4 regions of the Streptomyces sp. NPDC043870 genome follow, and region 2 is predicted to be linked to each of the others. Evidence: riboswitches for the same ligand, from Rfam matches in the RefSeq annotation. Region 2 holds a riboswitch; each other region holds the start of a gene.
What was found. Region 2 has a riboswitch for cobalamin ahead of AC0699_RS18250 (ribonucleoside-diphosphate reductase subunit alpha). Riboswitches for the same ligand answer to the same signal wherever they lie in the genome.

Region 1: linked by a shared signal. The riboswitch ahead of AC0699_RS20370 (prenyltransferase/squalene oxidase repeat-containing protein) and the one ahead of AC0699_RS18250 (ribonucleoside-diphosphate reductase subunit alpha) in region 2 are both predicted to bind cobalamin.
Region 3: linked by a shared signal. The riboswitch ahead of metE (5-methyltetrahydropteroyltriglutamate--homocysteine S-methyltransferase) and the one ahead of AC0699_RS18250 (ribonucleoside-diphosphate reductase subunit alpha) in region 2 are both predicted to bind cobalamin.
Region 4: linked by a shared signal. The riboswitch ahead of AC0699_RS06150 (cobalamin biosynthesis protein) and the one ahead of AC0699_RS18250 (ribonucleoside-diphosphate reductase subunit alpha) in region 2 are both predicted to bind cobalamin.

What each region holds. Positions count from the first base shown of each region.
Region 1 is NZ_JBWKDT010000015.1:121,901-129,667, reverse strand. It holds gene AC0699_RS20375 (SCO2322 family protein) at 1-385, opposite strand, end outside; gene AC0699_RS20370 (prenyltransferase/squalene oxidase repeat-containing protein) at 472-1,731, opposite strand; cobalamin riboswitch at 1,824-1,971, opposite strand; gene AC0699_RS20365 (MBL fold metallo-hydrolase) at 2,321-3,361, opposite strand; gene AC0699_RS20360 (hypothetical protein) at 3,604-4,251, shown strand; gene AC0699_RS20355 (CorA family divalent cation transporter) at 4,251-5,237, shown strand; gene AC0699_RS20350 (aldehyde dehydrogenase) at 5,400-6,887, shown strand; gene AC0699_RS20345 (ferredoxin) at 6,887-7,120, shown strand; gene AC0699_RS20340 (hypothetical protein) at 7,428-7,767, shown strand, end outside.
Region 2 is NZ_JBWKDT010000013.1:17,220-24,986, forward strand. It holds gene AC0699_RS18245 (ribonucleotide-diphosphate reductase subunit beta) at 1-395, opposite strand, end outside; gene AC0699_RS18250 (ribonucleoside-diphosphate reductase subunit alpha) at 395-2,773, opposite strand; cobalamin riboswitch at 2,904-3,046, opposite strand; partial or broken gene AC0699_RS18255 (hypothetical protein) at 3,099-3,411, opposite strand; gene AC0699_RS18260 (hypothetical protein) at 3,724-4,215, shown strand; gene pstC (phosphate ABC transporter permease subunit PstC) at 4,212-5,249, shown strand; gene pstA (phosphate ABC transporter permease PstA) at 5,251-6,543, shown strand; gene pstS (phosphate ABC transporter substrate-binding protein PstS) at 6,666-7,767, shown strand, end outside.
Region 3 is NZ_JBWKDT010000009.1:73,261-81,027, reverse strand. It holds gene AC0699_RS14330 (hypothetical protein) at 1-32, opposite strand, end outside; gene AC0699_RS14325 (hypothetical protein) at 486-1,679, shown strand; gene AC0699_RS14320 (class F sortase) at 1,827-2,531, shown strand; gene AC0699_RS14315 (crotonase/enoyl-CoA hydratase family protein) at 2,626-3,405, opposite strand; gene metE (5-methyltetrahydropteroyltriglutamate--homocysteine S-methyltransferase) at 3,575-5,899, opposite strand; cobalamin riboswitch at 6,051-6,272, opposite strand; gene AC0699_RS14305 (MurR/RpiR family transcriptional regulator) at 6,584-7,504, opposite strand; gene AC0699_RS14300 (SPW repeat protein) at 7,748-7,767, opposite strand, start outside.
Region 4 is NZ_JBWKDT010000003.1:357,332-365,098, forward strand. It holds gene AC0699_RS06145 (cobyric acid synthase) at 1-1,548, opposite strand, end outside; gene AC0699_RS06150 (cobalamin biosynthesis protein) at 1,545-2,495, opposite strand; cobalamin riboswitch at 2,527-2,681, opposite strand; gene AC0699_RS06155 (MerR family transcriptional regulator) at 2,767-3,114, opposite strand; gene AC0699_RS06160 (alkene reductase) at 3,251-4,321, shown strand; gene AC0699_RS06165 (hypothetical protein) at 4,433-4,654, opposite strand; gene AC0699_RS06170 (inorganic phosphate transporter) at 4,670-5,878, opposite strand; gene AC0699_RS06175 (class II aldolase/adducin family protein) at 6,258-6,929, shown strand; gene AC0699_RS06180 (alpha/beta hydrolase) at 7,005-7,767, shown strand, end outside.

The DNA of each region.
Region 1 (7,767 bases), on a different contig from region 2:
GACGGACCTGCGCACAGCCGGTGCGCGGGGCGGGCGGCGTCTCGCCCCCCGGCGCGTCGGCGGGGGTGCCGAAGTCGACGATCACGCCGACGCGCTTGGTGCCGGCCTTCGCGGGGGTGCCCGCGCACAGCGCGGCGAAGCCGGGCGCGGTCCGGGGCTTGGCCGAGTCCTGCGAGTCCGCGCTGACGGAGAAGCGGAATCCGTCCACCGTGCCATCGGCCGGCCGGGCCGTGGCCGGGCCCTGGGTGGCGTACGCCCAGGCCCCGCCGTCGGACTGCCAGAACGACCAGTACCGGTAGCCCGCCGCCTGCGCGGACCCCGCGCCGCCCAGCACGGTGAGCGTGACGCCGAGGGCGAGGACGAGCGCGGTCAGTCGTGCAGGCACGACCGTGCCCGCCCCTGCGCGTATCCCGTACCCCCGCGCACCGCGGGAGCGGGCTCGGGGGCGAGTGCGGTCGGTCGCCCCCGGCATCACTGCTGCTGGTTCTTCCGGCGACCGCTGATCAGGAAGCCGATGCCCGCGCCGGCCGCGACACCCGCGCCGACGATCCACCAGATACCGGCGCTGTCGCCGCCCTTGTCCGTCTCGTCGTCGGAGTCGCCCTCGCGCGGCTGCGGCGTGGCCGTGTCGGTGGCTGTGGGCGCGGGGCCGGTCGCGTTCAGCTGCTCGACCAGGTCGGCACCGCCGAAGTCGCGCGGGTCGGCGCCGGACGCGTGCGCGGCGAGGATGAGCTGCGCGTACGCGGCAGGTCCGGCGTCCTTCGCCCAGGCGGCGGAGTTCTTCTCCAGCCAGGCCACCGCACCGGCCGCCTTGTCACTGTGTCCGGCGGCGGACAGGGCGAGCACCGCGTCCGCGGTGTTGCCGAAGTCCGGCAGCGGGGCCGGGTCGGTCGCGCCGGGCAGCGGGGGCGAATCCAGGTGCCCGGTCTTCGCCAGCGCCTTCGTGAGGTACGCGGCGCCGTTGCGCGCGGCCTGCTCCGGAGTCGCCCTGGCCGGGGTGGCGCACTTGGGTTCCCCGTCCGGCTTCGGGCCACCGACGATCATGCCGCGGCCCAGTCCGCCGAGCACGGCCGCCGCCGTGGCGTCGCCGTTCGCGAGCAGCTTGCCCGCCTTGTCCGGCTGGTACGCGAACGCCCCGCCGCCCGTCGCGTCGGCACACGGGATCGCGAAGGAGACGAGTGCGTCGTAGGGGGTCCTGCCGTCCTTCGACTTCACGTCGCCCGGCTTGGCCTGCGCCGCGGCGAAGGCGCCGATCACGATCGACGTGGAGTTGGCGTCGGACGGCATGCCCGGGTTGTAGCTCCAGCCGCCGTCCGCGTTCTGCACGGACTTCAGCCACGCGAGGCCCTTGTTGACGGCGTCCTGGTGCCCGCCGAGGGCGCGCAGGGACTGCACCGCGGCCGCCGTTGCGTTGGTGTCCAGCATCGTCTTCGCGTCGCACGGCTTGCTGACGTCCGCGCGGTACGAGGCGAAGCCGCCGTTCGCGCACTGCTGCCCGGTCAGCCAGTCGACGGACTTCGCGGCGGGCACGGTCCGCATGACGTCCTGCGCGAGCAGCGCCAGCGACTGCCGCCAGACACCGTCGTACGTCGGGTCCTTCGTGCCGTACAGCCCGGCCGGGACCGTGGGCGAGGGAGAAGGGGTGGGCGCGGCCGTCGCGGCCGGGGCACCGGCCACGCAGAGCACGGCGGAAGCGGCGGCGAGCGCTGCTGCGCTGCGGCGAACGGTCATGGCGGACTGTGCCTCTCCTGTCGGGAGCCGGGCACAGGCACGCTGAGGCACCAGGCTCCGGCGCCGTATACCTCGACGGTGCCGGCCACCGGACGGTCCCGATGGCGCGAGCCGGTCACTCCGGTACGAGGCATTCCGACTCACCGCCTGCGACGGCGGCTCACGGTTGCGGGTCAGTGCCGGATTTACACCGGCTTCCCCCCGTACGGTGTGATGACGACTCGCACACTCTACCGGTCCGTATTCCGGGCCCCCGGGGACGGTCGGCGCCATGCGCGGCCGGGCGCGCGGTCTGCCCCGCGGTCCGGGTCGGGGTCCGGAGTCGCAGTCTGTCCCCGCGGTCCGGGGTCGCGGTCTGTCCCGGCGGTCCGGGGTTGCGGTCCGTGCGCGCGGTCTGTCCCGGCGGTCCGGGGTCGCGGCGCGGGGTGCGGTCCGCCCCGCGTCCGGGGCCGTCGCCATGGGATCGTCGGGTCGTCGGGTCGTCGGGTCGTCGGGTCGCCGACACAATGACCGCCATGACGTGCTCGCTGCCGGGCCCGCGCGGACGCGCCCGCCGGAATGCCGCCGCCCGGGCCGACGGGGACGGGCGTCAGCGGGCCGCCACGTACGCCACCGGATCACTGCCCGCCACCGCCTCCGCCCGCCCCAGCTTCACCAGGCGGCGCACATGGGCCTCCGCCTCCGAGACCGCGATGTTCCGTGAGCCGTAGGGGATCTGCTCCCAGGGGCGGTTCCACTCCATGCGCTCGGCCAGCTGCCACGGAGTGAGCGGCGCGGCGAGGAGTTCCAGCAGTCCGCCGAGCCGCTCCTCGTGGTGAGCGAGCAGCTCGCGGACTCGTGCGGGGGCGTCGGTGAAGGCGTGCTGGTGCGCCGGGAGCACTTCGGCGACTCCGAGGCGGCCCACACGCTCCAGGGAGTCGAGGTAGTCGCCGAGCGGGTCGGTGACGGTGGAGTCGTCGGGGTCTTCGTAGAGGCCGATGTGCGGGGTGATCCCCGGCAGCAGGTGGTCGCCGGAGAAGAGCCGTCCAACGCCGGGGAGGTTTGCCGGATGGTCCTCCTCCAGGTGCAGACAGACGTGCCCGGGGGTGTGGCCGGGCGTCCATATCGCGCGCAGCCGACGGCCGGCCAGGTCTACCAGCTCCCCGGGAACGATCTCCCGGTCGGGCAGGGCGGCCCGGAGCCCGGGCAGGGTGCGCATCCGGCCTTCGGTGCGCGCCGCGCGCAGCGGGGCGAGATGCTCCTCGGGGGCGCCGACGGCGGCGAGCTTGTCGGCCAGGTAGTCGAGCCAGGCGCCGGGCTGTGCCGCGCGGGTGCGGCGTACGACGGCGGTGTCGGCCGCATGCATCGCGATCCAGGCGCCGGACGCCTCGCGCACCTGTCCGGACAGTCCGTGGTGGTCGGGGTGGTGGTGGGTGATGACGACGCCGTGGACGTCGGCCACCGAGGTGCCGATGGCGGACAGGCCCTCGGTGAGGGCCGTCCAGGAGGCCGGATCGTCCCAGCCGGTGTCGATGAGGACGGGGCCGCGGACGGTGTCGAGGACATGGACCAGGGTGTGGCCGAGTGGGTTGTCCGGGATGGGGACCTGGAGGGACCAGACGCCTCCGCCGTGCTGGATCACCTGTGGCATGCGTCCTCGAATCTCCGGAGGCGGCAGGGGCATTGCTCACTATAACGAGAACTGATGGACCGTCAGAACAGCCCGGGGGAGTTTGCCGGGATCCCCGGCCGGCCTGCGCCTCGGATGTCGCCACACCGAAGATCATTCTGGTTGAAGGTTCTTGCACCGACATGACAGGGAGCACTCGCTGCGATCCACTGGGAAGAGGACCTCATGTGCGTCGACAGCGAGGAAAAGCACTGGGAGGACCCGTGGACACCACAGGCCGCTTTGCTCGCCGGGCCGCCACCGCGAGCCTGACCGCCGTTCTGATCGCCGCAGGGACGGGCGGGGCCACCGCCGCCGGCACGCCCGACGGCTTCGCCCGCACAGGCGGCCTCCACGCCTCCGCCGCCGTCTCCGCCTCCGCCGACTGGATCTCGGTCACCGGCCCGCCTCGCAGCATCACCGCCGAGTGGGTCGAGACCATCGACAAACCCACCGGCATCTCGGTCAAGATGCCCGGCAAGGCCGAAACCCAGGAAGTCTCCATCCCTCTCGGCTCCAAGTCCGTCCAGATGCGTATCTACAAGGTCGAGGACGGGAACAAGCGCTTTGCGTTCCAGGTCGCGGACGCTTCGGGAATTGACCTCAAGGGTGAGCTGGACAAGGTCATCCAAGGCGCTGCTGCCTCGATCAGCGGGACCGTGACCAGTAACCGCCCCGTAACAGTCGACGGCCGCCCCGCCCGCGAGGGCCGTATCACGTTCAACAGCGACGGCGTCCCGAGTGTGATCCTCGTCCGTGTCATTGCCGCTGACGGCCAGCTTGTCGTGCTTGCGGCCAGTGGCCCGGCTGACAACGAGAAGGACCTGAACCAGCTCTACAAGCGCTTCACCAGCAGCCTGCGCATCCCCTGATGATCGTATCCGTGGTGTCGATGCCGGAAGGGATCGTCGCTCGTACAAACCTGCCGGAGGCCCGTGAGCGTCTCGCGGCAGCGCGCTTCCTGCTCGTGGACATCGAGCTGCCCGAGAAGGCGTCGCCCGACGAACAGCCGGTCTCCCGGCAGCTCGGTCTGGAAGGCGCGGGCTTGACGTGGCTGGGCAGGGAAGGTGAACCCGTACGGGCCGAGTTCTTCGGGGACAGCGCGGGCTTCGTCGTGCCCGTGGTCGAAGCAGGCCAGGTCGCCCATGTGCATACCTTCGTGACCGATCGGTACCTGGTCATGGTTCGCCGAGGGCCGATGGGACCGGTCGAGAGCCTCATCGGCCGGTTGCGGAGCGAAAGGCCCTCCGACCCCGTGGCCACCTTGTTCCTGCTGCTGGAGGAGGCCCTGGAGACCTTTCGCCGGTCCGCCGTACAGGACCTGCTGGACATGGAGGACCTCGAGGACGAGATGTTCCGGGAACGGGACCCGCAGCAGGTCTATCGGCTGGCCCGGCTACGGCGGCATGCGGCCCTCATGCACCACGCGCTCCTGCCCTATCTGGAGGCCACGGACGAGACCTTTGCGCGAAGGATGCTGAGCCGCAGCTTTCCGGAAGAGCGGCAGAGGCTCGCTCGCTCGTACCTGAGCGCCGCCAGGTTGGTGCTCGCGAACATCGAGTCCCTTCAGGACGCCGCCCGGCGAGCCTATGCCAGCTACTCCTCGCTCGTCGCCGGCGAGCAGAACGGCGTGATCAACCGGCTCGCCATCGTGTCGACGATCTTCCTTCCGCTGACGTTCCTGACCGGCTTCTTCGGCATGAACTTCGCCTACATGACCGATGAGCTGGAGAGCAAGGCCGTCTTCTGGCTGCTCGCCGTGGGGTTGCAAGCAGTGTTCCTGCTCGTCGCCCTCTATGTGCTGCACCGCACCCGGCTCTGGCGGAAGCTGCACGACGACAATCTCGACGACCGGTGACTGACGGGCCCATCAGCCCTCCTCCGCGGCCTGGCTTAGTTCAACTAGAACTGGTATCAGTTCTGAAACAGTGTCAGAAGATCCCCAGTGGATCTCCGATAGACCTCCGGCAGATCTCCGGCAGATCCCCGGCAGATCCCCGGTGTGTGGGAGGCGGGCGTCATGACCGAGCTGGTCGAGCACGGAAAGCTGTTCATCGGAGGGGAGTTGGTCGATCCTCTCGGTACGGACACCATCGAGGTGATCTCACCTCACACCGAGCAGGTCATCGGCCGCGTCCCGCATGCGTCGCGCGCGGATGTGGACCGCGCGGTCGCCGCGGCCCGTGCCGCGTTCGACGACGGGCCCTGGCCGCGGACGACGCTCGCCGAGCGGATCGAGATCGTCGGCCGCATCAAGGACGCGATCGCCGTACGGCACGAGGAGATCGCCCGCTCGATCAGCTCGCAGAACGGCTCGCCGTACTCCTGGAGCGTCCTGGCGCAGGCGCTCGGCGCGATGATGGTCTGGGACGCCGCCATCACCGTCGCCCGCGGCTTCCCGTACGAGGAGCAGCGCACCGGCGTCCTCGGGCCCATCCTCGTGCGGCGCGAGCCCGTCGGGGTCGTCGCGGCCGTCGTGCCGTGGAACGTCCCGCAGTTCGTCGCCGCGGCGAAGCTCGCGCCCGCGCTGCTCGCCGGCTGCACGGTCGTCCTCAAGCCGTCGCCGGAGGCGCCGCTCGACGCGTACATCCTGGCCGACATCGCCCGCGAGGCCGGGCTGCCGGACGGTGTGCTGTCGATCCTTCCCGCGGACCGTGAGGTCGGTGAGTACCTCGTCGGGCATCCGGGCGTCGACAAGGTGTCGTTCACGGGCTCGGTCGCCGCGGGCAAGCGCGTGATGGAGGTCGCCGCTCGCAATCTCACGCGCGTCACGCTGGAGCTGGGCGGTAAGTCCGCGGCCGTGATCCTGCCGGACGCCGACCTCGACGCGACCGTTCAGGGCATCGTGCCGGCGGCCTGGATGAACAACGGGCAGGCCTGCGTGGCCCAGACCCGCATCCTCGTGCCGCAGTCCCGCTACGACGAGTTCGCCGACGCCTTCGCCGCGGCGGCCGGAGCGCTGGTGACCGGTGATCCGCTGGACCCGGCGACCCAGGTCGGCCCGCTCGTGGCGGAGCGGCAGCGGCAGCGGTCCCTCGACTACATCAGGATCGGCCAGGAGGAAGGCGCCAAGATCCTCACCGGCGGCGGCCGTCCGGCGGGTCTCGACCGCGGCTGGTACGTCGAGCCGACCCTCTTCGGGGGCGTCGACAACTCCATGCGCATCGCTCGCGAGGAGATCTTCGGACCGGTCATCTGCCTGCTGCCGTACGGGGAGGAGAGCGAGGCCGCGAAGATCGCCAACGACTCCGACTACGGACTCAGCGGCAGCGTGTGGACGGGGGATGTCGAGCACGGCATCGATTTCGCGCGGCGGATCAGGACGGGGACGTACAACGTCAACACGTTCAGCCTCGACATGCTCGGGCCATTCGGTGGATATAAGAACTCCGGACTGGGTCGGGAGTTCGGTCCCGAGGGCTTCGGCGCGTACCTTGAGCACAAAATGATCCATTTGCCGTCGACGTATACATCTGCCGCTGACGCGGCGGGCGGGAGCGAGATCTGATGGGTGACCGCTGGCATGTCGAGGTCGACCGGGGCGTGTGCATCGGCTCCGGTATGTGCGTGAACCACGCGCCGGACGGCTTCAAGCTGGACTCGGCCCGCCAGTCGCACCCGCAAGCCGAAGAGACCGACGCCAACGAGCGGATCCTCGCCGCGGCGGAGGGATGCCCGGTCGAGGCGATCCTGATCACGCTCCCGGACACGGGCGAGGCCGTTTTCCCGCCCGAGGATTAGCTCGTGTCCCCGGCCCGGGGATCAGCTCCTGTCCCCGGCCAGGGAACCGCCTCCTGTCCCTCGCCCGGGGAAGGTCCTGTCTCCGCCCGAGGGCCAGCTCGTTCCCCGTCCGAGGATCAGCCCTTGTCCCCGCATGAGGACCAGTCCTTTTCCCCGGCCGAGAATCAGCCTTTGTTCCCCTCCGAGGATTAGCCCGTGCGAACGGCGGCGCGAACACCCGTGCCAGACTGCTCCCTTGATCGCGCGGGCAACGGGCCCGCGCGCGGCCCGGATTGGGAGACTTGTGCGCAAGGCGAGGTGGGCGGCCGTGGCTGCCGGTGTGGTGCTGCTGGCGACGGGGTGCGGCAGCGAGGGCGGTTCGGACGAGGGCAAGGGCGGCGCGGGTGCGTCCGGTTCCTCGTCCTCCGCACCGGCGGAAGCGGGCGGGAGCCTGGACGCGGCCGCGGTGACCAAGGAGGTCGCGGACGCGGCAACGGCGGCCGGGTTCACCGAGAAGCCGTCGGACGACGTTCCGGCGAACCTCAAGCAGTGCATGGTCTCGTGGCAGGCCGACGACAAGAAGGCCGCCGACCCGACGAAGTCCTACGACGCGACGGTCGCGAACCTCACGAAGGGCGGCTGGACGGAGTCGCAGAACTTCGACCAGC
Region 2 (7,767 bases):
GCGGCGCGGTCCTCCGGATTCGGGAGGTAGGTGTCCAGCAGCGTCAGATAGAACTGGACGTGCACGGCTTCCTCGAAGAGCTGCCGCGACAGGTACAGGCGCGCCTCGGGGGAGTTGATGTGCTTGTAGAGCGTCAGCACCAGGTTGTTCGCGACGATCGAGTCGCCGGTCGCGAAGAAGGCGACCAGACGGCCGATCAGGTGCTGCTCACCGGGGGAGAGCTTGGCGAGGTCGGCGACGTCGGAGTGGAGGTCGACCTCCTCCACGGTCCAGGTGTTCTTGATCGCGTCCCGGTAGCGCTCGTAGAAGTCCGGGTAGCGCATGGGGCGGAGAGTCAGTTCGAAGCCCGGGTCGAGAAGATTCTTCTCGGCCTTGCTGTCGTTCGCGGTGGTCATTACTGGCAGGCCTCGCAGGACTCGGGGTTCTCAAGGGAGCAGGCGATCGCGTCGGCGTCGGGGGCCGCCTGCTGTACGGGGATGGGGGCGGCGGCGGCCGCGGTGCCGGACGCGGCCCGGGCGATCCGGGTCGCCGGGCGGGAGCGCAGGTAGTACGTCGTCTTCAGGCCCTGCTTCCAGGCGTACGCGTACATCGAGGAGAGCTTGCCGATGGTCGGCGTCTCCATGAAGAGGTTCAGCGACTGCGACTGGTCCAGGAACGGCGTGCGGGCGGCGGCCATGTCGATGAGGCCGCGCTGCGGGATCTCCCATGCCGTGCGGTACAGCTCGCGCACATCCGCCGGGATCCAGTTCAGGCCCTGCACCGAGCCGCTGGAGTCGCGCAGCGCCTCGCGGGTCTGCGCGTCCCACACGCCCAGCTTCTTCAGGTCGTCCACCAGGTAGGAGTTGACCTGCAGGAACTCGCCGGACAGCGTCTCGCGCTTGAAGAGGTTGGAGACCTGCGGCTCGATGCACTCGTACACGCCCGCGATCGAGGCGATGGTCGCGGTCGGCGCGATGGCGAGGAGGAGCGAGTTGCGCATCCCGGTCCCGGCGATCCGGGCGCGCAGCGCCGCCCAGCGCTCGGGCCAGTTGAGTTCCACGTCGTAGTGGTCCGGGTGCAGCACACCTCGCGCCGCGCGGGTCTGCTCCCAGGCGGGCAGCGGGCCGCTGCGCTCGGCGAGGTCGCAGGACGCCTCGTACGCCGCCAGCATGATCCGCTCGGCGATCCGCGTCGACAGGGCCCGGGCCTCGGCCGAGTCGAACGGCATCCGCAGTTTGAAGAAGACGTCCTGGAGACCCATCGCGCCCAGGCCCACCGGGCGCCACTTGGCGTTGGAGCGGCCGGCCTGCTCGGTCGGGTAGAAGTTGATGTCGACGACCCGGTCGAGGAAGGTCACGGCGGTACGGACGGTCTCGTCCAGCCGCTCCCAGGCGATCTCCGCGCCGTCGGCTCCCTCTTCGACGAAGGCGCCGAGGTTGACCGAACCGAGGTTGCAGACCGCCGTCTCGCCGTCGTTGGTGACCTCGATGATCTCGGTGCAGAGATTGGAGGAGTGGACGACCGTGCCGGGCTCGGCGGTCTGGTTCGCGGTCCGGTTCGAGGCGTCCTTGAACGTCATCCAGCCGTTGCCGGTCTGGGCGAGCGTGCGCATCATGCGGCCGTAGAGGTCACGGGCCGGGATCGTCTTGCGCGCGAGCCCGGCGGCCTCCGCCTTGCGGTACGCGGCGTCGAAGTCGTCGCCCCACAGGTCGACCAGTTCGGGCACGTCGGCCGGTGAGAACAGCGACCACTCGGCGTCCGCGTTCACCCGGCGCATGAACTCGTCGGGGATCCAGTGCGCCAGGTTGAGGTTGTGCGTACGGCGCGCCTCCTCGCCCGTGTTGTCGCGCAGCTCCAGGAACTCCTCGATGTCCGCGTGCCAGGTCTCCAGGTAGACGCAGGCGGCGCCCTTGCGGCGGCCGCCCTGGTTCACGGCGGCGACCGAGGAGTCCAGCGTCCGCAGGAACGGCACGATGCCGTTGGAGTGGCCGTTGGTGCCGCGGATCAGCGAACCGCGGGAGCGGATGCGGGAGTAGGAGAGGCCGATGCCGCCCGCGTGCTTCGACAGCCTCGCGACCTGGTGGTAGCGGTCGTAGATCGAGTCCAGCTCGTCCAGCGGGGAGTCCAGCAGATAGCAGGATGACATCTGGGGGTGGCGCGTGCCGGAGTTGAAGAGGGTGGGGGAGGACGGCAGGTAGTCCAGCCGGCTCATCATCCCGTACAGCGCGGCGACTTCGTCGAGAGCCCGGACCGAGTCGTCCTCCGCCAGGCCGGCGGCTACGCGCAGCATGAACTGCTGCGGTGTCTCGATGACCTTGCGGGTGATCGGGTGCCGGAGGAGATAGCGGCTGTAGAGGGTGCGCAGGCCGAAGTAGCCGAAGCGGTCGTCGCCGGCGGGGTCGATGAGCGTGTCGAGGCGCCCGGCGTGGGTCTGTACGAACGCGGCCGTGCGGTCCGCGATCAGGCCCTCGCGGTGGCCGACGGCGACGGAGCCGGAGAAGGCGGCCGCCCCCTGTGAGGCGGCCTCCTCCGCGATGGTGAGGGTGAGCAGCCGGGCGGCGAGCCGTGAGTAGGCCGGGTCCTCCGAGATCAGTCCGGCGGCCGCTTCGGTGGCCAGCTCGCGCAGTTCGGCCTCGTCCGAGCCCGCGTGACGGCCCCGGAGCGCGGCGGCGGCGACGCGGCCCGGGTCGGTGTCGGGGAGATCGGCGGTGAGGTCGGTAAGGGTCCGCAGCAGCGCGGTACCTGGCCCGTCGGGCAGCTTCGTTGAAGCAGGATCGGGCGGCGCGATGGTCACGGGGTGCTCTCCCTCGCTCGGCTGGGGGCCGGCGGGGCACAGGGGCACGGGCGCACGCGTCTGAGAGCCGGTGCGCCGCGTCCACCGGCCTGTTCCGCGAGGCCCGGACGTGTCGGCACCCGGGCCGGACGGACCGGGTGCGTTGCCGACAGGTCCTCGGACTCGTGGGTATGCAAAGGAGCGAATGCAGACCAACTCACCGTTGCGGGACAGTTCCGGATTTCCACCGGATTCCCCTGCTGCGGCAACGGAGTCGAGCATACATGTAGGGGCGGGTCGATGCCGCGCCCCCCACATGTTGTGTCGCGGTGGTGTGGCTCACCCCTCAGAGCTCAAGCGCGTACGTCAGCAGGGGATCGAGGCCTGTCAGCGGTTCCCAGTCCCGCCCCGGGGTCCGTACGAAGCCCAGACGCTCATGGATGCGTTGGGCGCCACGCATCCGCCGCTGGGTCGACAACACCAGCCGACGGCACCCCTCGAGGGCCCGGGCCCGCTCGACCGGACACATCCCGCAGCACGGCGAGACAGGGGTCCTGCTCCCCGAAGTCCAGCAGTCCGTCCCCGAGATACGCCTGCGCGGTGAGTTCCCCGAGGGCGTCGTACTCTTCCGGCTCCAACGGTCTGATGGTCGCATCCATCCCGGCGGTCTGCCGCGAACAGGCCACGTGATTCCGGTTCCGCAGGTCACGGGCTTCCAGGGGCCGGCGGTCGTCCGGGGCCGGGGCGGAGGCCGCGCAGCGTCACCGGAACCGTGATCACGATTACCTTGAGTTCCCCGGAGCTTCCCATTCATTTTCCCTCCGTTCGGCCTTCACCTCGCCGTGCACACAGGCCCTACACAAGCCGCGAGCGTCGGGTGCGCTCGGGGATGTCTTCCCGCCACAGGCGAAGAGCGCATGGGCGGAGGACGGGAGGGGGTGGTTTCGATGGTTCGGCCGCGGTTCTTGTACGTGATGCGCGTATCGCCGCAGAGACCTGAGGAGGAGAAGCCGGTCGGGTGGCGGCTGATCGGGGCGAACAACCGCGAACTGGGACGCAGCGCCGAAGCGTTCGCCGGCCCCGAGGACTGCGCTGCCGCGCTGATCGAACTGCGTGAGAAGGTCGCCGAGGCCCGTGTGCTGCTCTCCATGCCGGACGCGGCGGGCAGCTGGACATGGCGCCTCGAACTCGACGGGCGGGCCGTCGCGGTCGCGGGCCGGCCCTATCAGCGCCAGCGCGAATGCCAGTACAACCTCAGCCAGTTCCTGGCGGCCGTTCCCGTGGCCCGGCTGGCCGAGGGGATGCCCAGCAGGCCCCGGCTGCGCGGAGTGCCGCTGCGCGGGGCCGCGGAACCGGCGTCCACGTGTGCGGAGCAGGACGACGAGGGCCACGCGCCGGCGGCCGGGTCCCTCGCACGGACCGACTCCCCCACGCGGGCCGTCGCCGGGGCGGGTGCCCGATGACGCTTGCCATGCCCGGGCTCCACAAGCCCGAGCCGGATCCCGACCACGCGGACGCGGCGGACAAGCCCCGCTCACTGCGCAGCAGGGGAGTACTGGCGGACCGGATCTTCCGGGGAGGCGCGCGCGGCAGCGGCGCCATCGTGCTGGTCGTCATGCTGCTGGTCGGCGTCTTCCTCACCTACCGCGCCAAGCAGGCACTCGACGTCGCCGGGTTCTCGTTCCTGACCACATCGGCGTGGGAGCCGGACTCCCATCGCTTCGGCATCGCCGCGGTGATCACCGGCACCGTGCTCATCGGCCTCGTGGCGATCTGTATCGCGGTCCCGCTCGCGATGGGCACCGCCCTGTACATCTCGGAGTACGCGCCGCGGAAGCTGAAGCGGACACTCGTCAGCCTCGTCGACCTCATGGCCGCGGTGCCGAGTGTGGTCTACGGCCTGTGGGGCGCCTTCTTCCTGCAGGGGTACATCGTCGGGCTCTCCCGCTGGCTCACCACCTACTTCTCCTGGATCCCGCTCTTCGAGGTCGACGGGGCCGATCCCACCGACCCGCTGGAGACCACGACCGTCTACACCTCCTCCACCTTCATCGCGGGCGTCGTCGTGGCGCTCATGGTCACGCCGATCGCCTGCTCGGTGATGCGCGAGACCTTCTCCCAGGCGCCTCCGGGCGAACGGGAGGGCGCATTCGCCCTCGGCGCGACCCGGTGGGGAATGATCCGCGCGGTCGTCCTTCCCTTCGGCTGGGGCGGTGTGATCGGCGGGACCATGCTGGGCCTCGGCCGGGCCCTCGGCGAGACGATCGCCGTCTTCATGATCATCTCCCCTGTCTTCGCCGTGCAGCCGCACATCCTGCAGAACGGCGCCAACTCGGTGTCGGCGCTGATCGCCCTGCGCTACGGCTCGGCGAGCGAGTTCGGCATGTCCGCCCTGATGGCCGCGGGACTCGCGCTGTTCCTTATGACCCTTGTCGTGAACTTCATCGCCTCGTCGATCGCGGCCCGCAGCCGCTCCGGCAGCGGGGCGGAGGCCTGAGATGACCGACCTGCTCAAGGAAGACGTCCGCGCACAGCAGCCCGCGCGGACCGTACGGCCGGCGGCCGGGGTACGGGACGACTCCCCGGAAGTCCGCCGGAACACCTCGTCCGTGCACGCCTCCGACCTCCTCGCCCTGGCGGGCGCCGCCGTGGGATCGCTCGCACTGACGGTGCTGCTGTTCGTCTGGGTGGCCCCGTTCGACTCGGTCCTGGGCTTCGTCGTCGTCGCCTATCTGTTCTTCCTCGGCCTGTACGCGGTGCTCGTCTCGTTCGACGAGAGCAGCGTGGCGGTACGGGACAAGGTCGCAGCGGTGCTCTGGCAGAGCCTGGCCGCACTGCTGCTGGCCGCTCTGGTCCTGGTCGTGGTGTACACCCTGTGGCGCGGCCACTCCGCGCTGGTGCACCTCAACTTCTTCACCGAGGACATGTCGCGCACCGGCCCGCTGCAGCCGCTCTCCGACGGCGGCGTCCTGCACGCGATCGTCGGCACGCTGCAGCAGATCGCCATCTCGCTGGCGATCACGGTGCCCCTGGGACTGGCCTGCGCGGTGTTCCTCAACGAAGTACCGGGCCGTTACGCGCGGTTCGTCCGGACCATCGTCGAGGCCATGACGGCACTGCCGTCGATCGTCGCCGGTCTGTTCATCTACGCCACGGTGATCCTCATCCTCGGCGTCGACAAGTCCGGTTTCGCCGCGGCCCTCGCCCTCGGCGTGATGATGCTGCCCATCATCATCCGCGCATCCGACGTGGTCATCCGGCTGGTCCCGGGCTCGCTGCGGGAAGCCTCGTACGCCCTCGGCGCGAGCCAGTGGCGCACGGTGTGGACCGTGGTGCTGCCCACCGCCCGCTCCGGACTGACCACCGCCGTGATCCTGGGCACCGCACGCGGGATCGGCGAGACCTCGCCGGTGCTGCTGACCTCGGGCTTCACGGCCGACCTCAACGCCAACCCGCTCAGCGGCCCTCAGGTCTCCCTGCCGCTGGCCACCTTCCAGCTGGTGGGCTCTCCCCAGCCCAGCCTGATCGCCCGTGGATTCGGCTCCGCGGCGCTGCTGATGGCGCTCGTGCTGCTGCTCTTCATCCTGGCCCGTGTGATCGGCGGGCGGGGCCCCGGCGAACTGACGCGCAATCAGCAGCACCGCCGGGTCCTCGCATCGCGCCGTGACGTCGAGCGCATGAGCAGGCGTGCCGCGCGGCACGCCCAGGCCCCCGGGGGTGTGACGGGGTCACCGTCCGGCGCGGAGGCACCCTCCGACGCCCCGCCCGCCCCGCCCGTTCCGTCCGCGTAGCCGTACGCGCGGCGGCCCCGCGCCGCCCCTTCGCCATGCCCCGTACCGACCGAACCGACCAGGAGTCACCTGCCATGCCCGGATCGCCTCCGGCAACCACAGCACACCTTCGCCTGAGAATCGTGACCGCCTTCGTTCTCCTGGCCGCCCTCCTGTTCGGCGCCGCGATGCCGGGCGCCGAGCCCGCCTCCGCTGCGACCTACGTGCCGATCTCGGGCGCGGGATCCACCTGGAGCCAGAACGCGATCGAGCATTGGCGCGCCAACGTCAAGCAGTACGGCATGACGGTGAACTACACCGGAAACGGTTCGTCCGACGGCCGCAACCAGTTCCGCAACGGCACCGCGGACTACGGCGTCTCCGAGATCCCCTACGGCATCAAGGACTCGGGAGTCGTCGACTCCCCACCGTCGCGCAAGTACGCCTACATGCCGATCGTCGCCGGCGGTACGTCCTTCATGTACAACCTCACGATCGGCAACCGGCGGGTGACCAACCTCCGGCTGTCCGGCGAGGTCATCGCCAAGATCTTCACGGGGCAGATCAAGACCTGGAACGACCCGGCGATCAAGGCGGACAACCCGGCGCTCGCCGCCGCGCTGCCCGCCCGCCGGGTGGTGCCCGTGGTGCGCTCGGACGGCTCCGGCACCACGGCGCAGTTCACCACCTGGCTGAGCAAGCAGCACACCTCGCTGTGGGACGCCTACTGCGGGCGGGCGGGCCGCAACACCCCCTGCGGGGCGACGTCCAACTACCCGCTCGTGCCGGGCAGCGGCTTCGTCGGCCAGTCCGGATCGAACGGTGTGTCCGGCTACGTCGCCGAGCCGAAGAACATCGGGACGATCACCTACGTCGAGTACTCCTACGCGGTGTACACCACGGGCTTCCCGGTGGCGAAGGTGCTCAACGCGGCCGGGTACTACACCGAGCCGACCGCCAAGAACGTGGCGGTGGCGCTGACGAAGGCGGAGATCGAGGACAACGCCACCTCGCCGGCCTACCTCACCCAGAAGCTCGACCGCGTCTACAACGACCGGGATCCGCGCACCTATCCGCTCTCCAGCTACAGCTACATGATCATCCCGACCAAGCTGGAGTCGAACTTCAACGCCCAGAAGGGCAAGACGCTCGGCGCCTTCGCGTACTACTTCCTCTGCCAAGGGCAGCAGCACGTGGACAACCTCGGCTACTCGCCGCTGCCGATCAACCTGGTGCAGGCCGGTC
Region 3 (7,767 bases), on a different contig from region 2:
ACCAGACGGCGGACACGGATGGAAACAGCCATCGGACACTCCTCCCTGATGCGGAACGGACGCACACGCCACGGCGCTGCCCGTATCCGGGCCGAGGACCCCGCCTCGGCTGTTCGGATCCGGCACCCGGTGGCCGTGTTCGGCAGTGACACAACTAGTTCGGCGCCGCCTCGAACCCGGATGGGCAAAAGCTCGGAAAATCGCAGCACCGACACGCGTGCTTACGTTGAGTCCCGACGTACGGCGAAGACGACGGGGTCCGGCCGCTCGCACCGAGCCCTCCGGGCGTTGCTCCGCCCTGGCTGCCGCTCAACGGGTGATTGTGCGGCGTGTCGCCACTCGAAGGGCCCACGGTGTCCCCCTAATGCAGCTTTCTCCGCTGGTGCGGAGCCGTGATCTGGCTGACGGTGAACGAGTCGCAGCTGCGATCCGATGAGCCGACGATGTGTCAGCCCTCGCAGAAGCGGCGAAAGGAACGTGCTCTCATGCGCTCTGCCCGCACCCTGTGCGCCTCAGCCGCCATCACCGCGGTCCTGACGATTACTGCTCCGGTCGCATATGCCATGACCGTTGCGGAGGACTGGAGCCAGGACTCCGGCTCCTCCTCCAGCGAGGACCAGCGCAAGTCCGAGAAGAAGGACGACTACCAGAAGCAGGACGAGTCCAAGAAGCAGGACGAGTCCGAGAAGCAGGACGCGTCCAAGAAGGACGAGTACAGCAAGAAGGACGAGTCCAAGAAGGACGACTACAGCAAGAAGGACGAGTCCGGGAAGCAGGACGCGTCCAAGAAGGACGACTACAGCGACGACTACAGCAAGAAGGACGAGTCCAAGAAGGACGACTACAGCGACGACTACAGCGACAAGGACGACTCCGAGAAGGACGACTACAGCGACAAGGACGAAGACGACAAGAAGGACGACTACGACAAGGGCGACAAGAAGGACGACCACGGCAAGAAGCACCACGGCCACGGCAAGAAGCACCACGGCCACGGCAAGGGCGACCACGACAAGGACGACCACGACGACGACGATGACGACGACGACAACGACAAGCCGAAGGGCGGAGTCGACGCCGGCGGCGGCGCCCTCGCGATGGCCGTAGCCGAGGACGACTCCGACTACGACAAGGGCGACAAGGACGACTACGACAAGGGCGACAAGAAGGACGACCACGGCAAGGGCGACCACGACAAGAAGGACGACCACGGCAAGTCGTGGAAGCGCGACCACGACAAGAAGGACCACGACCACGGCAAGAAGGACTACGACAAGGACGACCACGACGACGACGATGACGACGACGACGATGACGACGACGAGCCCAAGGGCGGCGTCGACGCCGGCGGCGGCGCCCTCGCCATGGCCGTAGCCGAGGACGACTCGGACCACGACAAGGGCGACAAGGGCGACAAGGACGACGACGACAAGAAGGACGACCACGGCAAGTCGTGGAAGAAGGACTACGACAAGGGCGACAAGGGCGACCACGACGACGACGACGACGATGACGACGACGACAAGGACAAGCCGAACGGTGGCGTGCACACCGGCGGTGGCGGTCTGGCGATGAACAGCAGCAGCCTGGCTGCCGGTTCGGCTCTGATGCTCGGTGGCATCGGCGCCGGCGTCTACAAGCTGCGTCGCCGCGGCGTCAAGTCCGGGACCTCTGCCTGATGAGGCCGCACCACTAGCAGTTCGCTGCGCTGTCGCGGCCGCCGTCCCCCTCGGACGGCGGCCGCGGCGATTACGTTTCCGCCGCCACGGTCCCGAACCGCCGCTCGCTCACGTCACTCCCCTCCGTGTACACGAAAGGCACGTCCCATGACCGCCCAGCAGCCGCCCGATCCGAAGACGCCCGGGCAACCGTCCTCCTCCCGTTCCGTCAGCCGCAGCCTGTTGTGGCCCGCCACGGCGGTCGCGCTCGGCGCTCTGCTCCTCCACAACTCCTTCGACTCCATCGGTCAGACCGGACCGCGACCCCTTCCTGCGGCCGCCGCCCCCGCGCCCACCACCCACAAGGCCGGCTCCCCCCAGGCCACCGGGCTGGTGATGACCCGTTCCGCCCCGACGCGGATCTCCATCCCGGCGATCTCCGTCAACGCGCCCTTCACCCCTCTGAAGATCGGCCCGTCCGGACAGCTGAACCCGCCGCCGCCCAACAACAAGAATCTGGCGGGCTGGTTCGAGGCGGGTGCCACACCCGGCGAACGCGGCACCTCCATCGTCGCGGGCCATGTCGACACGAAGACCGGCCCGGCCGTGTTCGTAGGCTTGAGTGAGCTGAAGCCCGGAAACAAGATCGACATCACCCGCAAGGACGGCCAGGTCGCCACGTTCAAGGTCGACTCGGTGGAGATGTTCAGCAAGGCGCGCTTCCCCAATGAGCGGGTCTACAACGACACCCCGTCGGCGCAGCTGCGCGTGATCACGTGCGGTGGCGAGTTCGACCTGAAGACCAAGGACTACAAGGACAACGTCGTCGTCTTCGCCCACCTCGACTCCGCCCGGAAGGCCTCGAAAGCCTGAACCACAGCCGGTCCCGATGCCCCCGGACACATGCCCGGTCCGCCGCCGGGCCGGGGGCAAAGCCGCGGGCCGGGGCACGGGCAGGCTCCGCGGTTCAGTCCGCGAAGCTCCCGTGGCGGCCCGCGCCGCCCGCGAACCGGTCGGCGCCCGACTGGGTCTCCCCCGCGGTCAGCGGCACCATGCCGTGCCGGTACTCGGCGGCCAGGGCGTCCGGCTCGCTCAGATCGTGCTGCTCGCGGGCGGAGAGCCTGTCGTGGCGCAGGCACAGCTGAGGGAACGCCGCGATCTCCCGGGCAAGTTGCTCCGCCGCCCGGCGGGCGTCGCCGACCGGTACGAGCCGGTTGGCGAGCCCCATGCCGTACGCCTCCGGGGCCGGGACGGGGCGGCCCGTGAGGATCATGTCCATGGCCCGGCTCTCCCCGATCAGGCGCGGCAGCCGTACGGTGCCGCCGTCCACGAGCGGAACGCCCCAGCGGCGGCAGAACACCCCGAAGACGGCATCCTCCTCCACGACCCGCAGATCGCACCAGATCGCCAGTTCCAGGCCGCCGGCCACCGCGTGGCCGGAGACCGCGGCTATGACGGGCTTGCCGAGCCGCATCCGGGTGGGGCCCATCGGCCCGTCACCGTCGGCGAGGACCGTGTTTCCGCGTGGCGTGCCGATGGCCTTGAGATCGGCGCCGGCGCAGAAGGTACCGCCCTCGCCCCACAGCACGGCGACGGCCGCGTCAGGGTCGGCGTCGAACTCATGGAAGGCCTCGACGAGCAGGGCGGCGGTCGGGCCGTCGACGGCGTTACGGACCTCGGGGCGGCTGAGGATCACCGTGAGGACGGGGCCCTCGCGTTCGATCCGCACCGCAGGGTTCTCGCTCATCGTTCGCCTTCCCGCAGGTTCGCGCCGCCCGGGAAGGTGCCCTGGCCGGCGAGTACCGGATGGTCCCGACGAAGCTAGTGGGCCCGGGCACCCCGGAGCCAGCCGCATCTGCTGTCCCGTGCCGGGACCGGGCACGCACATCGGTGCCCGGCCCCGGCACGGAGTGGGCTCAGGATGCCTGTGCGGAGAGGTCCGTCCGGATCTCACGGGCCGCTGCGACGAGGTTGTCGAGTGACGCCCGGGTCTCCGGCCAGCCGCGGGTCTTGAGGCCGCAGTCGGGATTGACCCACAGCCGCTCCGCCGGGATGGCCTCGAGTCCCTTGCGGAGCAGGGCCCCCGCCTCGGCGGCGCCCGGGACGCGCGGCGAGTGGATGTCGTACACACCGGGGCCGACCTCGCGCGGGTAGCCGGCGGTGGCGAGTTCACCGGCGACCTGCATATGGGAGCGGGCGGCCTCCAGGCTGATGACATCGGCGTCGAGGTCGTCGATGGCCTGGAGGATGTCGCCGAACTCGGCGTAGCACATATGGGTGTGGATCTGGGTGTCCGGGCGCACCCCGCTGGTGGTGAGGCGAAACGCCTCGGTCGCCCAGGTGAGATAGCGGGTCCGGTCCGCGGCGCGCAGCGGCAGCGTCTCGCGCAGGGCGGGTTCGTCGACCTGGATGACGGATGTTCCCGCCGCTTCGAGGTCGTCGACCTCGTCCCGCAGGGCGAGGGCGACCTGGCGTGCGGTGTCCCCGAGCGGCTGGTCGTCGCGGACGAAGGACCAGGCGAGCATGGTGACCGGGCCGGTGAGCATGCCCTTGACCGGTCGGTCGGTGAGTGACTGCGCGAAGCGGGTCCAGCGCAGGGTCATCGGTTCGGGGCGGGAGATGTCGCCGGCGAGGATCGGCGGGCGGACGCAGCGGGTGCCGTACGACTGGACCCAGCCGTGCCGGGTGGCGAGATATCCGGTGAGCCGTTCGGCGAAGTACTGCACCATGTCGTTGCGTTCGGGCTCACCGTGCACCAGGACGTCGATTCCGGCCTTCTCCTGGAAGGAGACGACCTCGCGGATCTCGGCCTCGATGCGCTCCTCGTAGCCGGCGGTGCCGATACGCCCGGCGCGCAGATCGGCACGGGCGGTGCGCAGTTCGCCGGTCTGCGGGAACGAACCGATGGTGGTCGTCGGCAGCAGCGGCAGCGCGAGGTGGGCGCGCTGGGCGGCGGCCCGCTCCGGGTACGGCTGCGCGCGGCGGCCGTCCGCGTCGGTGACAGCTGCCGCCCGGGCGCGCACCGCCGGGTCACGGGTGATCGCCGAGCCCGCACGGGAGGCCAGATCGGCCCGGTTCGCGGCCAGCTCCGCCGCGATCGTGTCCGTGCCCTGCGCGAGGCCGCGGGCCAGGGTGACGATCTCGGCGGCCTTCTGGCGGGCGAAGGCGAGCCAGCGGGCGATCTGTGGATCGATGTCGTGCTCGACGGTGCTGTCCAGCGGAACATGCAGAAGCGAGCAGGAGGCGGACACATCGACCCGGTCGGCGAGACCGAGCAGGGTGCCGAGGGTGGCGAGCGACGCCGAGAGGTCGTTGATCCATACGTTGCGGCCGTCGACGACGCCGGCGACCAGGCGTTTGCCGGGCAGCCCGCCGGCCGCGGCGAGTTCGCCGAGGTTCGCGGCGGCCGGGCCGGTGAAGTCGAGGGCGAGACCGTCGACGGGAGCCTTGGCCAGGACCGGCAGTGCTTCGCCGAGCCGGTCGAAGTAGGAGGCGACCAGCAGCCTGGGCCGGTCGCTGAGGCCGCCGAGGTCGCGGTAGGCGCGGGCGGCGGCGTTCAGCTCGGCGGGGGTGCGGTCCTGTACGAGGGCGGGCTCGTCCAGCTGCACCCACTCGGCCCCGGCGGCCCGCAGATCGGCGAGTACCTCGGCGTACACCGGCAGCAGCCGGTCCAGCAGTGTCAGCGGCTCGAAGCCGTCGTCGACGCCGGGAGCGGGCTTGGCCAGCAGCAGGTACGTGACCGGGCCGACGAGCACGGGGCGCGCGCGGTGGCCGAGGGCGAGCGCCTCCTTGAGCTCGGCGACCTGCCTGGACGGATCGGCGGAGAAGACGGTGCCGGGTCCGAGCTCGGGGACCAGGTAGTGGTAGTTGGTGTCGAACCACTTGGTCATCTCCAGCGGCGCCACGTCCTGGGTGCCGCGTGCCATCGCGAAATAGCCGTCCAAGGCGTCCGTCTCGACGGCGGCACGGTGGCGGGCGGGGATCGCGCCGACCATCACGCTGGTGTCCAGGACGTGGTCGTAGTACGAGAAGTCACCGGTCGGCACCTCGTGGACACCGGCCTCTGCGAGCTGCCGCCAGTGGGTGCGGCGCAGGCCGGCGGCGGTGTCCCGGAGGGCGTCCGCGGTGACGCGGCCCTTCCAGTAGCCCTCGATCGCCTTCTTCAGTTCCCGGTTCTGGCCCTGCCGGGGGTAGCCGTACACGGTGGCCCGTGCTGCCGCGGCTGCGGACTTGCTGGTCACGGAACTCTCCTTCGCGAGCGTGTCTCCGATACGACCCCGGGACGGGTCGAGGACGCGAAGGAACGGCGACCGGGCGGCCGGGTGTTGCCCGTGTCCGCCAGGTGTGTGCGCCGACCCGCCCTCGAGGTCACCGGGATTTCCGCACGCGTACGTCGCGGGCGGGCAACGGGCAGGTCTTCGGACTCGCGGGCACGTCTGCCGGTTTTCCGGCGGACTCCTACTGGCCGTCGCTTCCCAGACCCGGCCGGGCCCAGTGCGTATGACGGCGGTCGTTCCCGCTCACCGCTGCGGGGCAGTCCCGGATTCCCACCGGGTTCCCTCTTACGACGCTCCTGTCCGGCTGACAGGGCGTACCAGCTGCACGGCCAGCGTAGGGGGTGCGTGGGTTCGTGGACACCACTGTTCACATTCCGGAAGGCTGTGCGCGGTGCGGGTGGCCTGCATGCAGCAGACCGGCCGTCTTGCCGGCGGCCCCGGCCCAGGGGTTGACCGGGGCCGCCGGGGGGCAGCCAAGGGGAGAGGCTGCCCTAACAGAACACCGTGGGGCCGACGAGGAGGAGTGTCGTCCGCAGTGCCACCTGAAGTAAATATATTTACTGCCAAGTAAGCAAGGGCATGAAAAAATTCATGCACCTCTGGGTGTGAAAGTCCCCTCGGCAAGACCGCCGCCCGGCCCCGCAGGCGTCAGTACTCCAGGAAGAAATCGTGCTGCTCAGCGGCCTGCTCGTACTGCTCGAGACGCATCTGCGTACGCTCGGGATCGGCATCGGCCATGGCCTGGAGGATGGCCGCCGACAGCACCCCCGGCGCCGCGTACGAGTCGAAGACCAGACGTGATCCGGTGGCGGCCGTGAACGCCACATCCGCCTCGTCGACCAGTGGCCCCATCGTCAGGTCCGTGATCAGTGCGGTGCGCAGGCCCGCACTGTGCGCGGCCCGCATCGCCGCCAGCGTCTCCTTGGCGTGCCGCGGCATCGCGAACGCCAGCACCCACGTGCCGCCCGCCTCCCGGGACTGCAGCAGCGCGTCGTAGGCCACGCTCCCCCCGCGCGAGACCAGGCGCACGTCCGGATGGATCCGCCTCGCCCCGTACGCGAAATACTCCGCGAGCGACGAGGAGATCCGCAGGCCGAGAATCGTCAGCGGGACCGACCGGGCGAGCTCCCGGCCGACGTCGAGCACCTTGCCCGTGTCGGCGAACACACGGCGCAGGCCCTCCAGATTGCCGATCTCGGCGTCGACGGCCGCCTGCAGTTCGTTGCGGCGGTCCTCCCCCGTGTCCACCGACCCGGCGACCGCGCTCAGCGCGATGGGCTGCAGCGCCTCCCGCAGCGCCGGGAACCCGCTGAACCCCACCGAGGACGCGAAGCGCGTCACCGACGGCTGGCTCACCCCCACCCGGTCCGCGAGATCCGTGATCGACAAGAAGGCGGCCTCGGTGAGGTGGTCGATGATGTACTGCGCGATCCGCCGCTGCGCGGGAGACAGCCGGTGCCCGCCGAACAGAGCGCGGACCCTCTCCACAGGCGTCGGCTCCGCGTCGGGAGACTGCCTTCCCGGCGTGATCGCAGACGCCTGCGCGCGCGCATGCTGCCCTGATGGCACGGTGTGCCTCCTTCGCATCCCACTCGGGTTCAACATAGCTCACGCACCGTGGTCGCCCACGGGTACCGTCGGCCACTGTCCGGCTGGTGGACAGCCCCCGTACGCGGCTGCCGACTGCGGGCGCCGTACGGCGAGTTCGGGACGGCTGAGCGGAAGACACCGGCAGTCGTGCGGGAAGGCCCCGACCCGGTCGGCTCTTGCGGGAGCTTTCCGGGGGCGGGGCCTTCCCTGAGGGGGACGCGCTCAGCGCATGGGGCCGATGT
Region 4 (7,767 bases), on a different contig from region 2:
CGGCAGCCCGGACGGCGCGCCGCCCTCGATCAGGCCGAGCAGCGCGTCGGTGTCGGCGTGTTCCTCGATCAGGTCGCCGAGCCGGTCCAGCTGTTCCTCGCGCAGCGCGCCGAAGTTCGTGTCGGGGGCCGGTACGAAACGGCGCCCGGCGGCCGCGGCCACCTCGCGCAGGAACGCCCGCCGGAAGCCGTCGCTCTCCAGCGAGCCGTGCCAGTGGGTGCCCCACACCGATCCGACCCGGCAGCCGTCCAAGAAGGCCTCTCCGCCGAGGACTTCGGCGACACCGTGGTGGATCTCGTACCCCTCGACCGGCTCGCCGAGCGCCTCGCCCACCGGCCGTGCGAGGGTCTTCCCGGGCGCGAACCGCACCCGCACCGGCAGCAGCCCGAACCCCGCCACGGACCCGGCCCGTGACTCGACCTCGTCCTCGATCCGCTCGCCCAGCACCTGGAAGCCACCGCAGATGCCGAGCACCGGACGGCCCTGCGCCGCGCGGCGGGCGATCGCGTCCGCGAGGCCCCGTTCGCGCAGCCACTCCAGGGCGCGCACGGTGCCGCGTGTTCCGGGCACGACGACCAGGTCGGCGTCGGCGAGCTCCTCGGCGCGGTCCACGAAGCGCACGACCACGCCCGGCTCGGCAGCCAGTGCGTCCACATCGGTGAAGTTGGACATCAGCGGTACGGCGCAGACCGCGACGCGCAGCACGTCCTCACCGACCGGCGGGGCGACGACGGACTCGCGTACCGCACCCCGCAGGGAGACGCGCAGGCCGTCCTCCTCGTCGATGCCGAGCCCGTGTGCGTAGGGCAGCACACCGTACGTCCGCCGCCCGGTGAGCCCGTGCAGCATCTCCAGCCCCGGCTCCAGGAGCGTGACGTCACCGCGGAACTTGTTCACCAGATAGCCGGCGATCAGCTCCTGGTCCTCAGGGGCGAGCAGCGCCGTCGTACCGAAGAACTGCGCGAACACCCCGCCCCGGTCGATGTCCCCGACCACCACCACGGGGAAGCCCGCAGCCCGGGCGATGCCCATGTTCACGATGTCCGTGCGCCGCAGATTGATCTCGGCCGGGCTGCCGGCTCCCTCGCAGATCACGGCGTCATAGGTGCCCCGCAGCTCCTCCAGGCACTCCATGACGGGCCCGAACAGCGCCTGCTGCCGCCCGCCGTGCAGCATTTTCCCGGGGGACACAGCACCTGATTGCGGCTGCGCCGTGGGCCCGGACCCCCCGAAGAACCCGCGCGCACTCATCTCGCCCACCGGCTTGCCCATCAGCACGACTTGGCTGGACCGGTCGCTGCCCGGCTTGAGCAGTACGGGGTTCATCAGCGCTGAGGGCTCCACCCGCGCCGCCTGCGCCTGCATGGCCTGCGCACGGCCGATCTCCGCGCCCTCGCGCGTCACGAACGAATTCAGGGACATGTTCTGTCCCTTGAAGGGCGCGACCTTCACGCCCTGGCGCACCAGCCATCGGCAGATCCCCGCCGTGACGACGCTCTTGCCCGCGTCCGACGTCGTCCCGGCGACCAGCAGTCCACCGCCACTCATGTACGCCTCCCCCTGACAGCCCCGTATACGAGCCGAGCGCCCGCGCACGCCGCGAGTGCCAGCACCCCCACGCGGCGCGACAGCCGCACCGCACGTTCGATGTCCGCGACTTCGACGGCCCGGCCGTCCCCGTTGAGTACGGGCCGGTGCTCGACCCGCCCACCGTAGGACAGGGTCCCGCCGAGCCTCACTCCGAGCGCCCCCGCGAACGACGCCTCCACCGGGCCGGCGTTGGGGCTCGGATGCTTCGCGGCATCCACGCGCCAGGCCCGTACCGCACCCCGGGGATTCCCGCCGGCGACCGTCGCCAGTGCCGCAGTCAGCCGGGCGCCCGGCCAGCCCGCGACGTCGTCGAGCCGCGCCGACGCCCAGCCGTACCGCCGGTAGCGGGGCGACTTGTGGCCCACCATCGCGTCCAGGGTGTTCACGGCACGGAAGCCCACGAGCCCCGGCACCCCGCCGAGCGCCCCCCACACCAGGGCGCCGACGACCGCGTCGGAGGTGTTCTCGGCGACGGACTCGACGACCGCCCGGGCGATCCCCGGTCCGTCCAGCGCCTGCGGGTCACGCCCGCACAGATGGGGCAGCCGCTCCCGGGCGACTTCGATGTCCCCGGCCGCCAGCGCCCCGCCGATCGCCCGGGCCTCCCGCCCCAGCGACGTGCCGCCGACCACGGCCCAGGTGGCGGCCGCGGTCAGCGCGATCGATGCCGTACGGGAACGGCGCACGGAAGCAGCGGCCAGCGCGCCCGCGACGACGGCGCCCCCGGCGCACACAGCGGTGTGCACCGCGCCCCACCCTCGGTGGTCGCGCCACAGCGCCCGCTCGACGGCAGCGGCGGCCCGGCCGAACGCGGCGACCGGATGCCCACGGCGCGGATCGCCGAGGAGCAGGTCGCCGGCGAGTCCGGCAGCGGCACCGCATGCAAAGGTCCGCTCTGTACGCATGTTCGTCCTCACTCAGGGTCCGCGCCCTGGCTCGACGTGACCGGCGGGAGAGAGTTCCTGGCTTCGGGGAGCGTCCCGTTGAAGGGGGACGCGCCCGTGACAGTGGCGGGACCGCGCCGGATTCGCACCGGCTTCCTCTTCTGCCGCCGTAAATGGCTCCGGAAGTCCACCACGGGCTGAGAACACCCGTCAACTCGCCCTTGACCTGCGACGGGACAGTGTGCGGAGTCCCACACGGAGCCGCACGGAGTCCCACACGCGGGCGCGCGACCTAGTGCTCCGTCCCCTCGGCCGCGGCGATCACGGCGTCGAGCCGGTCCCGGGTGCTGACCAGTTCGCCGATCCGGTCGCCGATCCGGTCGCGTTCGGCCTTCAGCAGCGCCAGGGACTCCGGTGTGCTGACTCCCGTGTTGATGCAGGGAAGGAGCCCCCGGATCGTCTTGCTCGACAGCCCCGCGGCATACAGCTGCTGGATCAGGATGACGCGCTCGATCGCGCTCTCCGGATACCGGCGCTGTCCGCTGGGGCTGCGTTCCGACGCGAGCAGTTGCTGCTCCTCGTAGTACCGCAGGGCGCGCACGCTCACGGCCGTCCTGGTGGCGAGCTCGCCGATGCGCACATTGCCTCCCGATGCCTCCCCGGTGATCGGGACCCCACCGATGATCCGGACCACAGGACTTGCCTCTGACGTCAACGTCAGGTTTTAGCGTAACTCACGACCGGCCAGCACCTCCTCGAGAGCAAAGGGAATGACTGTGACCAGCCTGTTCGAGAGCTACCAGCTAGCAAACCTCCGACTGCCCAACCGGGTCGTGATGGCCCCTATGACCCGGGCTCGCGCCACACAGGACGGCATACCCGCCGCGTCGGCGGCGACCTACTACGCCCAGCGCGCCACCGCCGGCCTGATCGTCAGCGAAGGGGTGCAGCCGAGCCTGCAGGGGCAGTCGAACCCCAACACCCCCGGGTTGCACAGTGATGAGCAGGTCGCGGCGTGGCGGCCGGTGACCGACGCGGTGCACGCCAACGGCGGGAGGATCTTCGCCCAGCTCATGCACTCCGGCCGGGTCGCGCATCCCGAGACCGTCGGCCACCACCCCGTCGCACCGTCCGCGATCGCGCTGAAGGGCGAACTGTTCACCGGCCCCAAGGGACTCCTGCCCGCCCCCGTCCCCCGGGCCCTGTCGACCGACGAGGTCAAGCGCGAGGTGCAAGTGTTCGCCGACGCGGCGCGCCGGGCGATCGACGCCGGTTTCGACGGCGTCGAGCTGCACGGGGCGAACGGCTATCTGATCCAGCAGTTCCTGTCCTCCAACGCCAACCGCCGCACCGACGCCTACGGCGGCTCCATCACCGGACGCATCCGCTTCGCCGTCGAGGCGGTGGAGGCGACCGCCGACGCCATCGGCGCCGACCGTGTCGGCATCCGTCTCTCCCCCGGGGGCCAGGTCTGGGACATGGTCGAGGACGACGTGCCGCAGCTGTACGGGGCCCTGTTGGACGCGCTCGCCCCGATCGGTCTCGCCTACGTCCATACGCTGGTCACAGCCGAGGACGACGTGCTCATCGGGCTGCGCAAGGCGTGGCCCGGCGCGTTCGTCGTCAACCCGGGCGGGCAGATCGGCCCGAAGCCGACCGACAAGGCGCTCGGCGAGCACTGGCTCGCCCTCGGAGCGGACCTGATCAGCTACGGCCGCGCCTACCTCGCCAACCCGGACCTGGTGGAGCGGCTCCGTCTCGGACTCCCGCTGCGCGAGAGCGACCAGGAGACGTGGTACCAGGGCGGCGACACCGGGTACCTCGACTACTCCAGTCATCAACACTGACCTGCGCCGCGGCAGTAGCCGTGGGGGCCCGGCCTTCCGCGCTGCAACGGCCTTCGTCCGGTCCTCCGCCCCGGTGATGGGGCACAGGACCGGACGAAGCGGGCTGCCGGATCAGGCGACGATCAGGAAGATCCCGTACGCGACCGCCGCCGCGCACAGCGCGAAGCAGGCGTAGGCACCCGTGCGGGCCAGGACCGCGGAGCCTCCCTGCGCGGAGGCGGCTTCCTGCTTGGAGAGGCCCACGATGCCCAGGGTGAACAAGCCCACCAGGGCGACGGTGACGACGAGGCTCACGCCGAAGACGGAGCCGAGAGCTGCCCAGTCGATCTTCATGCTTTCGTTTCCTCCTTACACCGCGGCGGTGGGGGCGGGCTCGCCGGCGGGGGCGGCCGGGGCGGGGATGGTGACCTTCAGGCCGTCCAGCGCCGTGGCGCCTGCCTGCTCGGCGTCGGCGGCCTCGTCGTCGGTGACGTTCGTGTGGTCGACCGGCTTGCGGCGCGAGAGCGACCAGATCACAGCGGAGCTCGCGACCAGCAGCACGCCGACGGCGACGACGCCCCAGGTGCCCTGACTGGTCAGGAACTCGGCCCCGGCACCGACCAGACCGGCGGCCGGCAGGGTCAGACCCCAGGCGACGAACATCCGGGTGGCGGTGGACCAGCGGACCACGCCGCCCTTGCGGCCGAGGCCCGCGCCCATCACGGCCCCGGAGCAGGACTGGGTGGTGGAGAGCGAGAAGCCGAGGTTCGAGGAGGCCAGGATGACCGTCGCGGCGCTGGTCTGGGCGGCGAAGCCCTGCTGCGGCCGGAGGTCGGTCAGGCCCTTGCCCATGGTGCGGATGATGCGCCAGCCGCCCAGGTACGTACCGAGCGCGATCGCCAGGCCGGCGGAGACGATGACCCACATCGGGGGGTTCGAGCCGGGGGCGAGGACGCCGCCGGTGACCAGGGCCAGCGTGATGACACCCATGGTCTTCTGCGCGTCATTGGTGCCGTGGGCGAGGGAGACGAGGCCGGCGGAGGCGATCTGGCCGGCGCGGTAGCCCTTCGAGGTGGCCTTGTCGTCGGCCCTGCTGCCGATCTTGTACGTCAGCTTCGTCGCGAGCAGCGCGGCGAGACCGGCGACGATCGGCGCGGCGACGGCCGGGATCAGGACCTTGGTGACGATGGTGCCGCCGTTCACCGCCGAGAAGCCGGCGGACATCACGGCGGCGCCGATGAGGCCGCCGAACAGCGCGTGGGAGGAGCTGGACGGCAGGCCGAGCAGCCAGGTGAAGAGGTTCCACAGGATCGCGCCCACGAGCGCCGCGAAGATCACCTCCGTGCGGATGCCGCTCTCGTTGATCATCCCGCCGGAGATCGTCTTCGCGACCTCGACGGACAGGAAGGCGCCTACGAGATTGAGCACGGCGGACATGGCCACCGCCGTCTTTGGTCTGAGTGCACCGGTCGAGATGGTCGTCGCCATCGCGTTGGCTGTGTCGTGGAAACCGTTCGTGAAATCGAACACGAGAGCGGTAATGATCACGATCCCGAGGAGAAGCGTGATGTTTTCCATTTGCCCAGGCTTCTATTGGACGTCAGTGGCGCGCTGAACGTAGGCAACCTGGATGAACGGAAGGTGAACTGAGTCCGGCTTCGCAGTGTCGCCGGGTGAGTTTCCGTCACTCCGCTTGTGAAGTGGAGCGACGGAGGCGAAGCGGGGCGGGCAGCGGAAACCCGGCAGAACCGGCCCCAGTACGGCCGCTGGGGACATTTCGCCACCGCGCGGCGAACCCCCTCGGCTGCGCCGCGGATCCGTTGAAGAGATCCTGGTCACCCGGCAGGCTTCCGCCGCCGCTGTCGTACTGCCGGATCGTCCGGTACGACCGGCCCGCCGGCAGCGGGCCGCCTCGCCCGAGGACCGGTCCGGCAGGGCGGCCTGACAGGATCGCCCCATGACACAGCAGGGGCAGGAAGCGATTTCGCAGGCGTGGGCGGAGCTCGTGGCCACCGCCCGCAGAACCGCCGCCGACGGACTCGTCGTCGGGACCTCGGGCAACGTCTCCGTACGGGTCGCGACCGACGCGGGCGACATCGTCCTGGTCACGCCGAGCGGAGTGCCGTACGACCGGCTCGCCGCCGAGGACGCCGTCGGGGTCGGGCTCGACGGGCGGCAGATCCTCGGGAACCTCACGCCCACCAGTGAGCTGCCGCTGCACCTCGCGATCTACCGCGGAACGGACGCCGTCGCCGTCGTGCACACCCACGCCGTGCACGCCACCGCCGTCTCCACCCTGGTCAGCGAGGTGCCGCTGATCCACTACATGGCCGCGGCCCTCGGCGGCCCCGTCCGCGTCGCTCCGTACGCCCTGTACGGAACGGAAGAGTTGGCCGAGAACGTGCTCCGGGCGCTCCAGGACCGCACGGGATGTCTCCTCCAGAACCACGGAACCATCACTTACGGAAACTCACTCGACCAGGCCTACGACCGGACCGCCCAGCTGGAGTGGATGTGCCGGCTCTGGCTCGCCGCCGGCTCGCTGCCCGGCCGGGAACCCTCCCTGCTCTCCCGCTCCCAGCTCCAGGACGTGGCGGAGAAGCTCCGCGGCTACGGCCAGTCGCGCTGACGCCGGCCCCTGCGGCATCACCCGTGCCGTACCCGCCCACTGGCAGCCCGGCGAAGACGTACCGACACTGGAACGGTGCGCCCGGCTACAGCGACGGCAGCGGCCGTCACCACCCTGATCGGTATCGGCGCGGCCGCTTTCGCGGCCGGCCGGTACGCCAGCGACGCCGCGCTCAAGGCGTCCCCGGGACGGCCCCTGCCCGGTGAGTCCCGGCTCACGGTGCACGCCACCGGACCCGGCCGGATCACACTCACCCGCAGCCTCGTCTCCCTGCGGCCCGGTACCTACGGACTCACCGGCCCCGGTCTGCACGCGGTCGTGGGCCCCGTCCTCGACAATGTGCCGCACGCCGCGGACACCGTCGTCCGCCGGCTGGAGCGCGTCGAGCACGGCAGTCTCGACACCGGCACCAAGGTGCGGTTCACCCCGCAGGTCCACACCGGCAACCCGGCGGAAGCCCTGGGGATCGACCACGAGGACGTCGAGATCCCCGGTGAACTGGGCTCCCTGCCCGCCTGGCTCGTCCCGGGCCCCCGCTCCACCTGGATCATCGCGGTGCACGGCCTCGGCGCCACCCGGGAACACGCCATGAACCTCATGCCGTTCCTCGCCGAACGGCGCTTCCCCGTGCTGGCCCTGGCCTACCGCGGCGACCCCGGCGCACCGGGCTCCCCGGACGGCCTCGGCCACCTCGGCGACTCCGAATGGCGCGACCTCGACGCGGCCATCCGCTTCGCCGTCCGCGACGGCGCCGAGCGCGTGATCCTGCACGGCTGGTCCACCGGCGCCTCGATGGCTCTCCACGCGGCCGCCAACTCCGCGCTCCGGGACCGGATCG